Regions from separate parts of the Halomonas sp. R57-5 genome, predicted to be linked through region 3. Evidence: predicted binding sites of a transcription regulator. Region 3 holds the regulator's gene; each other region holds the start of a gene.
The links. Region 3 encodes PhoB, which activates phosphate uptake and scavenging genes when phosphate is short. Its sites were predicted from a motif close to TGTCATANNNNTGTCANA; they were not measured.

Region 1 (2,266 bases), 910 kb from region 3:
GGTTTGGTACGCCAAGCGATGGGCGAGTGCCAACGCCGCTTTACCGTAGGCCGTATTGGGCTGGCCATGCTTATCAAGCGCGCTGGGAAGCGCCTGGGCATAGCTGCGCGCAGTAGTGTCCAGCGCGGGATGGTCGGCGAGGGCGATCAACGCCTGCTGGGCGTCGCTAAGAAAGCTGGCCTGCTGGCTGTCGTGATAGGCGTCCAGCGCCAGCGTGGCGCGGTGCAGCCACTCCGCCGGAGAGTGCGCTTCGGGTAGCGGCCAGTGTTGGGTGCTAAGGGCATTGCCACGGGACGCCTTGCTGCTATCCGAAGGCCGAAGCGGTACTTGTTCGGCAAGCTTAAGCGCCAGCGCCCACAACGCTTCCGGCTCGCCGCCTTTTAATTCGAGCTCTGCCTCGCGAATTGGCGTGCGGTAGCCGCCGCAAATAATCTCACCTTCATCCAACACCAATTCAATATGACTCTGCTGACCTTGTGCGCCCTCTTTTAGCTGCCAGCTACGCCGTGTGAAATCAGTGCTGAGCTGGGGGGCGAGGGCATCAAGTACACCGCTGAGCTCMCCTTGAAAAGGGGGCAGCGCGGCAAGCGAGGTGAGGTCCAGCTGCGGGCCAGCCMCCTGCCACTCCCACTCTTCGCGTTGCGAGAGCCCGCCGCCGCCCTGGCCTGCGGTTTTTACCGTTTGCAGCACCTGGCCGTCTACCTGGCGTAGGCGTAGCGCAATACGTGCCTTGGCCAAATCGCCCTGGGGGGTATCAAAGTAGGTATTGGTCAGCGTTTGTTTACGCGCGGCGTGTGAAGCGAGATACGGGTGTTGAGTAAGCGCCGCAGGCCCAGTCGGGGCAAGGGCCAGTTTAAGTTCCACTTCCATGGGGGTTGGGCTTTTCATGACGCTAGCCACCTCGTTATCGTGACATTTAGATGAATATTTGATTACATTTGTGAACTTTTCATGACGGCGACGGGCGCACTCTTTATACTGGCGCCGCCATTTCCAGGCTCCCCGAAAACAGGCTAAAAGGCATTATGGTTACCTCCAACCCTTTTTCTTCGATGTTCGGCCGCTCGCCATTCCAGCCGTTATTGGCGCATATCGTCAAGGCCAATGAGTGCGCCGATCAGCTGTTGCCGTTTTTTGAAGCAACCCTAGCTGATGACTGGGACAAAGCGGCAGAACTGCGCGAAAACGTCACCCGCTTAGAGCACGACGCCGATACGCTGAAAACAGAGCTGCGGTTGAACCTGCCCAACACCATGTTTCTACCGGTGTCGCGCTCTGACCTGCTCGATCTGATCAGCGTGCAGGACAAAATCGCCAATAAGGTACGTGACATTACCGGCATTATGCTGGGGCGTAAAATGCGCGTGCCGGATGAGTTGGCCGAGCCAATGCGTGCTTATATCCAAACCAGCGTTGCCTGCGTGGCCCAGGCACGCCAAGCGCTAGAAGAGTTGAAAGACCTGCTGGAGTCCGGCTTTGGCAAAAACGTCTCAGACGTGATGCAGAAGATGATCCGTGAGCTGCACACCCTCGAACACCAAGCCGATGATCAACAGATCACCATTCGCCGTCAGCTGTTTGCGCTTGAGAGCCAGCTACCGCCGGTGGATGTGATCTTTCTGTACAAGATCATTGAATGGGTTGGCGAACTATCCGATCGCGCCGAGCGCGTAGGTAGCCGTCTGCAGATCCTGACTGCCCGCTAAGGGGACTTTCATGCTGATTATTGCCCAGTACGGTGAAATCTTCATTATTTTGGCCTGTTTGTTTGGCTTCTTTATGGCATGGGGCGTTGGTGCGAACGACGTAGCCAACGCCATGGGAACCTCGGTGGGGTCGAAAGCGATCACCATCAAGCAAGCCATCCTGATTGCTGTCATTTTTGAATTTCTGGGTGCTTGGCTAGCCGGTGGTGAAGTTACCAATACGATCCGTAAAGGTATCATCGACCCCGAACTGCTACAGGACGACCCGCAATTGCTGGTTTACGGCATGCTGGCAGCACTGCTGGCAGCGGGAACATGGCTGTTGGTGGCTTCCATGAAAGGTTGGCCGGTTTCCACGACGCACTCGATTGTCGGCGCGATCGTAGGCTTTGCGGTCGCAGGGCTAGGCCCTGCCACGGTGGACTGGGGCGCGGTAGGCACGATTGCCGCTAGTTGGGTGGTCTCCCCCTTGTTGGCAGGCACCATCGGTTTCGTGCTGTTTAAATCGGTACACCACTTGATATTCGAGGACGCCAACCCGTTCACAGCTGCCAAACGCT
Region 2 (2,266 bases), 1.8 Mb from region 3:
ATTCAACGACTAATGGTCACGGGCAATTTTGCCCTGCTGTGTGGGGTCAAACCCGAGGCGCTATGCGACTGGTACCTGGCTGTTTATGCCGATGCCAGCGAATGGGTGGAACTGCCCAATACCTTGGGCATGGTACTCCATGCGGATGGCGGCTTAATGGGCTCCAAACCTTATTGTGCATCGGGTAAATATATCGACAAGATGTCAGATCATTGCCAGCACTGTCGCTACTCGCCTAAGCAGGTTACAGGGCCAAAGGCCTGCCCTTTCAACAGCCTTTACTGGCACTTCCTGGAAACTAATGCCGAGCAATTGAACCAGAACCCGCGCATGAAGCTAATTTACGGCTCGCTCAGCAGAATGTCCGATGACAAGCGTGAAGCAATGCGCCAACAGGCTGAAAGCTTCTTGGCTCAACTGGAAGTGTCACCTGGCTATGGGCAAGCCTGTCACACCGCCGGCTATGCCACTACCAAAACCGATGGCATACGATCGATACCCATATGAACAATACCAACCAGGAGTCACCATGAGCCGCTTCGCACCGTTAAACGCGTTACCGCCGGTCACGCTATTTCACGACGGCCACTGCCCCTTTTGCCAGCAGGAAGTTGCGTGGCTGGAAAAGCATCGCCATCGGGAACACATCGCGCTGGTCGATATTCAGGCTCAGGACTTTAACGCCCATGAGTATGGAAAAGAATTTAACGCCATGATGGGCCAGTTGCACCTGCGCGACAGCCAAGGAGAGTGGTTTATCGGTATGGATGCCAGCCGTGCCCTCTATGCAGTGTTGGGCTATCGGCGGCTGGTGAGGCTTTCGTGCTTACCGGCTCTATACGGCGCAATGAACGCCGGTTACCGGTTTTTTGCCCGTCGTCGAATTCGGCTTGGGCGGTGGTGGGAAAAGCGTCAGGCTAAACGTTAATGGGTGAGAATAGCGCCTTAGAAAACAAGCGGCATGCGCGATGTCAGCGGCTCGCTATAATGCGCATCGCGGCCAATCACTTCGTCGTGGGGCACATGCTGCACTAAGTAAGCACGGTGAATCCCAGCACGCTTAAGCTCCATATAGGCATCGTCCAGCGAGCGAAATAGCATCGGCTTGGTACGCTGCATCAGCATGTGCCGCTCGCCTTCAACGTCTTCCAGTTCAACCTGATAAAAGCGGCTACCCGAATGGGTAATCACGCGAATTTCAAAGTTGTCGTGACTGGCGACAAACTGCTTAAGATCCTTCAGTTCCATGGTTCCCTCCTATTATTTGGCGATGTCATAAGGAATGTCAGACGGTATGCCTTCAGATATGTCATCAGGGCACAGCATGACTGCACCCCATGACACTTCTGTTGCCCCGTCATTGCAATGTAATGACAACAAGCAATCACTAGACATTAATAGCTAGGAGGCCAATAGTGCAAGAGAGTTCCTGACCGGAAGGTCAAGACATCATTGATATTCAGAGGGGTCGATGGCTTTACCCAGCGAATTGCGGTCAATCCAGTTGCCGCCTTTGGTCTCTTTGTAACGGAACACCACCTTATCCCCCACGGTCACGGGCAGCTCACCGTCTTCGGTCTGGTAGCTATACTTCTCGCCTGCCACGACCAAATGGTAGCGATAAAGGTCTGGCATACCCAACCACTCTTTGAAAGGGCCCTCGCGCTCTAGCGCCTCTAGCTCACCGCGCCCCTCAAGTTTAGGAAGACGCTGCCGATTACCGCGCCGAAATCCACCTGCCATGTGCTACTCCCATTTTTTGCATATCGTGGGTGGGGCATTATACGAACTCGCTCCCCATCCTCAAGTGACTCATCACTCGCCTGTAATAAAAGAAACCTGTCATCAAGAACCGGTCATCAAAACTTAGTCGCCGAAGGCTTGGCCGTAACTATCCGGCGCCAAATCCTCAAAGCGGGTATATTTGCCGATAAACGCCATATGTACCGTGCCGATAGGCCCATTACGCTGCTTACCGATAATTAACTCGGCAATACCCTGATTGTCGGGGTTATCTGGATTATAGACTTCATCGCGATAAACGAAGGCAATAACGTCCGCATCCTGCTCAATCGCTCCAGACTCCCTCAAATCCGACATAACCGGACGTTTATTGGGGCGCTGCTCCAATGAGCGGTTCAACTGTGAGAGCGCAACCACCGGGCAGTTAAACTCTTTTGCCAAGCCCTTCAAGGAGCGTGAAATTTCAGAAATCTCACCGGTACGGTTTTCATTGAAGCCGGGAATCTGCATTAACTGAAGATAA
Region 3 (2,266 bases):
CGCCACTGTGATGGTATGCCGCTGATGCGACAGGGCCAGCGCATCATCACAAACGCTTTGTAGTAAAGGCCCAAGTGGCAGCGGGTGATGATCTTTACCGCCCTGATCAATCTCCAGACGCGAAAGCAGCAATAAGTCATTGACCAAATTCTGCATCCGCTGGGTCTGTTCCTGCATTTGCTGGATACTACGACCTAATCGCGGCGGCAACTGATCGGCAATATCACTGTAGGTTTCCAAATAGCCGGAGAGCACGGTCAAAGGAGTGCGCAGCTCGTGGGAGACATTGGCAACAAAGTCGCGCCGCATCTGCTCAAGGCGATGCAAGCGGGTGATATCGCGCGCCATCACCAAGCGTTCATCGTCACCGTACAGGGTAATTTGATACTGCAGAATTCGCCGTTCATCAATCGGCGAGGTTAGCGTTAATGGCTCACTGTAGTTACGCGCATTAAAGTAACTGATAAAGCTTGGATCGCGCAGCAGATTGGTAATGTGCTGACCACGGTCATGGGCGGTTTGTAGCCCTAGCATGGCGGTGGCAGCGCTGTTCCACCACTCCAGATCACCGTGACGGTCAAGCATGACCACGCTGTCGCGCATCGCTTCAGACGACTCTTGAATACGCGCTAAGGTAGCGCGCAGACGGCTTTGGGTAATACGCTGGCTTTTTTGATAGCGGTATAAGCGGTCAAATAMCTCGCCCCACATTCCGCGAGCAGCAGGCGGCTCATCGTGTGGGTGAAGGGTGAGCCACTGGTAGAGCTCGCGCAACTGACGTAAATGGTAAAACAGGCATACCGCTAGCCCTGCCGAAAGCCCTAGCCCAGCCGAGCCCAATAGCCAACCTAAGCAAGTACCCAGCGTGGACAGCCACGCTATTCGCCACAGCTCACGACTCCATAAACGCACATTTACACCCGTGCAGAGAAACGGTAACCGGTACCCCGAACCGTTTGAATCAGGTTTTGATGCACGTCGCCCAGCGCTTTGCGCAAGCGGCGAATATGCACATCGACCGTGCGTTCTTCGACGTAGACGTTGCCGCCCCACACTTGGTCAAGCAGTTGGCTACGCGTGTAAGCGCGCTCTTGATGGGTCATAAAAAACTGCAGCAAACGGTACTCGGTAGGCCCCATTTCCAGCGCTTTGCCGTGGGCGCTGACCCGGTGGCTTACCGGATCAAGTAGCAGACCGTTAATCTCTATCGGGTCTTCAACCCCACGCGGGGTCGCACGGCGCAGCACCGCCTTTAACCGAGCCACCAATTCCCGGGGTGAAAAGGGCTTGGTGATATAGTCATCGGCACCGGCTTCAAGCCCTTGAATTTTATTATCCTCTTCGCCTTTAGCGGTGAGCATAATAATAGGAATTTCGGCGGTAGCTTCTTCACGCTTTAAGCGCCTTGCCAGCTCAATTCCGCTAGTGCCCGGCATCATCCAGTCCAGCAGCAGTAGATCGGGTTGGTGGTCAACCACCATAGCATGAGCATCTTGGGCATTATCCGCTTCGAGCACGCGATAGTCAGCCATTTCCAGCGCTACCGCGATCATCTCGCGAATCGACGCTTCATCATCGACAATCAGAACGGTCTTGGCGGTCATACCAGAGCCTCACGGTGTTCGAAAAAACTAGTTCAAAGAAAGCGAATTCAAAGAAAAACAGTTMAATGACATGTCAATGACGATAACACCATGACTTGATGACAGTTACATGMCAACCGCCGAGATTACCCAGTGATAGGCCACCAACTTAGCGCGATACCGGCAAAAATCAGTAGCCCCGACCAGTGATTATTGAGAAACGCCTGGAAGCAGGGATCCCGCTCCTGATAGCGAATTAAGCGCTGCTGATGCAGGAAAGTCGCCGCCATGGCCGCAAGCCCTAACCAGAAGAATCCACCTAAACCAACCCGCCAGCCTACCCAGGCCAACAACCCCAGAGTGGCTAACTGGAGCAGGCCGATAATCAAACGATCCGCGTTTCCAAACAGCACGGCCGTCGATTTAATGCCAATTTTTAAATCGTCGTCGCGATCGACCATGGCGTACTGGGTATCATAGGCCACTGTCCAGCACACATTAGCGCAGAATAGCAGCCATGCTTCCAGCGGCACGTGGCCAAGCACGGCGCCAAAAGCCATCGGAATTGCCCAGGAAAAAGCCGCGCCCAGCACCACCTGGGGAAAGTGGGTATAGCGCTTCATAAACGGATAAATAATCGCCAGCAGCACCCCGCCCAGCGAGAGCAGCACCGTAAACCAGTT

Region 1: HALO_RS18925 (CYTH domain-containing protein) is a predicted target of PhoB. The motif match lies at 909-926, and genes of this name have one in related genera.
Region 2: HALO_RS08490 (DUF6482 family protein) is a predicted target of PhoB. The motif match lies at 1,359-1,376, and genes of this name have one in related genera.

The regions. Positions count from the first base shown of each region.
Region 1 is NZ_LN813019.1:4,162,752-4,165,017, reverse strand. Features, by position in the region: gene HALO_RS18925 (CYTH domain-containing protein) at 1-888, opposite strand, end outside; gene HALO_RS18920 (TIGR00153 family protein) at 1,026-1,706, shown strand; gene HALO_RS18915 (inorganic phosphate transporter) at 1,717-2,266, shown strand, end outside.
Region 2 is NZ_LN813019.1:1,856,973-1,859,238, reverse strand. Features, by position in the region: gene HALO_RS08500 (cryptochrome/photolyase family protein) at 1-507, shown strand, start outside; gene HALO_RS08495 (thiol-disulfide oxidoreductase DCC family protein) at 530-928, shown strand; gene HALO_RS08490 (DUF6482 family protein) at 946-1,248, opposite strand; gene HALO_RS08485 (hypothetical protein) at 1,450-1,743, opposite strand; gene dnaB (replicative DNA helicase) at 1,867-2,266, opposite strand, start outside.
Region 3 is NZ_LN813019.1:40,040-42,305, reverse strand. Features, by position in the region: gene phoR (phosphate regulon sensor histidine kinase PhoR) at 1-912, opposite strand, end outside; gene phoB (phosphate regulon transcriptional regulator PhoB) at 915-1,604, opposite strand; gene ubiA (4-hydroxybenzoate octaprenyltransferase) at 1,730-2,266, opposite strand, start outside.